Regions from separate parts of the Pseudomonas sp. P108 genome, predicted to be linked through region 2. Evidence: riboswitches for the same ligand, from Rfam matches in the RefSeq annotation. Region 2 holds a riboswitch; the other holds the start of a gene.
The links. A riboswitch is a leader RNA that binds a small molecule or an ion and turns the genes downstream of it on or off. The one in region 2 is predicted to bind cobalamin.

Region 1: it holds a riboswitch for cobalamin, as region 2 does, so the genes downstream of both, QOM10_RS12965 (CbtB domain-containing protein) here and QOM10_RS16770 (TonB-dependent receptor) in region 2, are expected to answer to the same signal.

The regions. Positions count from the first base shown of each region.
Region 1 covers NZ_CP126691.1:2,957,512-2,959,710, reverse strand. Annotated here, with positions in the region: cobalamin riboswitch at 862-1,084, shown strand; gene QOM10_RS12965 (CbtB domain-containing protein) at 1,208-1,405, shown strand; gene QOM10_RS12960 (CbtA family protein) at 1,417-2,118, shown strand; gene QOM10_RS12955 (cobalamin biosynthesis protein) at 2,115-2,199, shown strand, end outside.
Region 2 covers NZ_CP126691.1:3,822,589-3,824,787, reverse strand. Annotated here, with positions in the region: gene QOM10_RS16770 (TonB-dependent receptor) at 1-1,304, opposite strand, end outside; cobalamin riboswitch at 1,396-1,602, opposite strand; gene QOM10_RS16765 (autotransporter outer membrane beta-barrel domain-containing protein) at 1,879-2,199, shown strand, end outside.

The DNA.
Region 1 (2,199 bases), 870 kb from region 2:
ATCCGTTGCTGCGGGTGCTGCCGCCGGCGGTTTCGCTCTTACAGCGAGTCCCTTTTTCAAACGCCAAAAAGGAACCAAAAGGCTTTGCCCCTGGCGTACGGCACTTCGCTTAGGCTCAGTGTTCCCTCGCTACGGTGTCCATCCGGGGGCATCGCCTACGGTTTGCTTCGCTGCACCTCCTCTCGATGAATGCGGCTGCGCCGCACGGCGCTGCGCGCCTACCCCCGGATGAACACCTTCGCTCGGCCTGCCGAAGGGGCAAAAGATCAAAAGCCAAAGCCAAAGCCAAAGCAGGATCAAAAACCAGATCAAGAGCCCCTCACCCTAGCCCTCTCCCCAAGGGAGAGGGGACTGACCGAGGTGTTTGGGAGAGCTACGCCGACGTGCGATACCGAGTTGAACTCAAGCTTTGAAAAGCCCAAAAATCGGCCCCCTCTCCCTCGGGAGAGGGCTGGGGTGAGGGGAAGCACCACCACAAATCCAAAGCCGACCACGCCCCGCTCTTCACCACTCAATAGGCCGAGTGTCAGCTCGCCTGCTCTTGATCTTGATCCACGGGCGACGTCGGAAGGCTGAGTGGAGGGATTGATCCGGGCGTGGGAGCGTAGCGACCGTTTGGCGCAGCCAAACACAGCGAGAGGAGGTGCAGCGAAGCAAACCGTAGGCGCTGCGCCCGGATCGATCCCGGAGCGAAGGAACCCCGAGCCCCAGCGAGCGGGCCGCACGCAGGAGCAAGCCTTTTTGGTTACTTTTTCGGCGTCTGGAAAAAGTGACCCGCCGTAAGGGCGGAACCCTAATCAGCCACACCCGCAGCAACGGATATACACCCAAAAATTGACCAAAACCCCACCCCCATGCTCTCCTACACACCTTGTTACGGGTGCCCTTCACAGGGTGAAACGGGAAACCGGTGAATCATGTGCTTTACTCAGAGCCATGTCAGTCCGGTGCTGCCCCCGCAACGGTAAGCGAGCGAAGCGTCAAAACCACTGTGTCTGTACGGCATGGGAAGGTGACGCTTGCAGGTCGGCCTGACGCCAACCCCTCGTGAGCCCGGAGACCGGCCCGCAACACACAGCCCGCACCTTGTGCGTCGCTGAACATAACAAACCCGCGGTGGGCGGGCGCTGTTCGAACCTCTGCGAGCCCGACCCGCAGGGGTTTTTATGCGCTCGATTCACCCACTGACATTCCAGAGGGAAGCGCCATGTCGATCATCAGCAGCACCGGCAGCAACACGGACAAAATCGCCAGCACCACCACCCTGAGCCAACGCCTGGCCGCCGCGATCTTCGCGTCGATCCTCGGCGCCAGCCTGGTCTACTTTGCCGGTTTCTCGCACATCGAAGCGGTGCACAACGCCGCCCACGATACCCGCCACAGCGCCGCGTTCCCGTGCCACTGAGACCTGTCGACATGATCAAGCGTATTGCGCAAACCGCAGGTTTCACCGGTCTGCTGGCCGCCCTGCTCCTCACCCTGCTGCAAAGTTTCTGGGTCTCGCCGTTGATCCTTCAGGCGGAAACCTTCGAGAAAGCCGAACCGGTCGCTGAAGTTCATGAACACGCCGCAGGCACCGCTGCGCACACCCACGATGCTGAAGCCTGGGAGCCGGAAGACGGTTGGCAGCGCGTGGTTTCGACCACTGGCGGCAACCTGGTGGTGGCGGTGGGTTTCGCCCTGATGCTCGCGGGCCTGTACACCCTGCGCGCACCGACCAAAACCTCGCAAGGCTTGCTCTGGGGCCTGGCCGGTTACGCGACATTCGTACTGGCACCGACGATGGGCCTGCCACCTGAATTGCCGGGCACTGCCGCTGCTGATCTGGCCTCGCGCCAGATGTGGTGGATCGGCACGGCCGCTTCGACCGCTGTCGGCCTGTCGTTGATTGCGTTCAGCCGTCACTGGCTGATGAAAATCCTCGGCGTGGCCATCCTTGCTGTGCCGCACGTAATCGGTGCCCCCCAGCCGCAAGTGCATTCGATGCTCGCTCCCGAGGCATTGGAAGCTCAGTTCAAAATCGCTTCGCAGTTGACCAACGTGGTGTTCTGGCTGGCCCTCGGCCTGATCAGCGCCTGGTTGTTCCGCCGCAAAAGCGATGGCCAATACCACGCATGACCGATGACAGCGCAGCGCCGACCTTCGTGATCGGCCTGGGCTGCCAGCGCGGCTGCCCGGCCAGTACGCTGCGCGCGTTAC
Region 2 (2,199 bases):
TAGGCGCTGCCGTACTGACCGCGCACCGACCAGTTGTCGTTGAGGTCATACAGCGAAGTGAGCATGCCGACCGTGGCACTGTCGCCGCCGCTCATGGCCTCGTGACGCACGCCGATGCTCGGGTGCCAGTCGGGCAGGGCGTCGATCTGCGGGCGCAGTTGCGTGTAGAACGCGTGCGCTTCAGCCTTGTCGTTGTCGATAATCAGCACATCGTCCTGGCCCTTGAACCATTGGTTGTCGGTGCCGAACACCAACACATGGCCACCGGGCAATTCTGCTTTGCCTTCGGCCTGCACGCCCCAATCGGTGAAGCCCCAATAGTCGTTGTGGTTGATGACTTTGGTGCCGCCGCCGGCGATGTTGTTGACCCGGGTGTAGCGCGTGTCCCAGTCGTTGATATGGCCTTTGACGAAGTAGCTCAGACGCTCATTGATGGTCTGCTCGAAAGTCGCCGTGGCGATCTGCTGCACGCGGTCGTTGGTGGTCTTGTGATTGTCGACCGGACGGGCGAAGTCGAGGTTGGCGTCGGCGTATTGGTAGAACAGTTCCAGCCGTGCATCCTCGCCAAACGACTGAATCGCCTTGCCGCCGAAAATGGTGACTTCGTAGGCGCGGTTCTTCTCGCTGACGTTTTTCATGTCGCGGTTGCGATAGGGCTGGTAACCGTCGGAGACGTTGTGGCTGACGTACGCGAGCAAACCGAGATCGCCGAAACCGTTGCTGAAGATGTTTTCGACCCGAGCGTCTTCGGTGGTGCCGCCGAAGCTGTCGACGCCCAGATTCACCTCGCCGGAGGCTTTGCGCGATTGCGGGCTGCGGGTGACGATGTTGATCACGCCCGACACGGCTTGAGTGCCGAACAACAGGCTTTGGCCACCCTTGAGCACTTCAATGCGCTCGATGGCATTGGCCGGCAGGGTGTCCAGATAGAGGCCGCCGTACAGGCGATTGTTCAGGCGCACGCCGTCGAGCAGGATCAGCGTGTCGTCGTTGCGCCCGCCGAGCAGCGAATAGGTGCCGTAGTCGAACGGGCCGTTTTTCGGCGCAACATACAGGCCGGGAATAAACATCTGCATGACGCGGCTGACATCGGCACTGGGGCCAGCGCGCTCTATCTGTTCGCGGCTGACGATTTCGACCTTGCTGCCGAACTTCGCCATCTCGGCGACCGTGGTCGACTCCACCGACGGTGCGGAAACGATTTGCTGATTGAGTTCCAGCGGCGTGTCATCTGCCAGCAGCAGGGGACTGAACAAACAGCCGAACAGAAGGGTTGGAGCAGAAGTGTTGAAAGGTCGAATCATTGTCTTCTCGAAAAGGATCTTCGCAGAAGAGCATGCAGGAGAAGGCATCGCGCACAGCCAATACCGGCCCATGCCCGCCCACCGCAGGATTTTGCCAAACGAAATTCCAGGCCGGTCTCCGGGCTCGCGCGTATCGAGGCTTTCACCTTCCCATGGCCGAGTGGCCACAGTGGTCTATCGAAAGCATCACGCGCATACCGTTGCGGGGGCAGCACCGGACTTGTTCGAAAAGAACGTACCGGTTTCCCGTTTCACCCCATGCACGGCGGCATGGGACACCTGAAACTGGGCGGCATCTGAACATTCGAATGACCGTTCGTCAACTCGTCAATCCAGGTCCTCGACCCGCGAATTACCAACTTTCGAAATAACTACTAAGGTCTATAGCGGTCATCACAACGCAATATCGCGCGGCGTCGACAGGCGTGAGGGATACGCCTGGCACGCTGAACAGGGAGGTTCTCATGCAAGGTGCCAGCGGCCATCCTCACGGCGGGCACGCCCCGCATTTCATTCGTAACGCTTTACTGGTCGCCATGGCCAACACCCTGATGCTCGCAGACGTTCAGGCCGCGTGCGGGCCTTTGGCGGCGGGTGCCTACAACGTCTCGCAAACCTGTTTGCCTGCAGCCGGTGTCGATGCCTCGATCAGCACTCAGACGGGCACCACCATTACCACCACAGCCGGCTCTTCATTGAACAGTCGCGGCAACAACGCCAACGCGCTTACGGCGTCGGCGCCTACTGGACACACTTCGGCCCCTCCGGCTGGTATCTGGACGGCGTGTTGCAGGTCAACCGCTTCGACATCGAAGCCAAACCCAACGACCTGGCCAAACTGAAAACCCGTGGCTGGGGCTACACCGCGTCGCTGGAAAACGGCTACCCGTTCGAA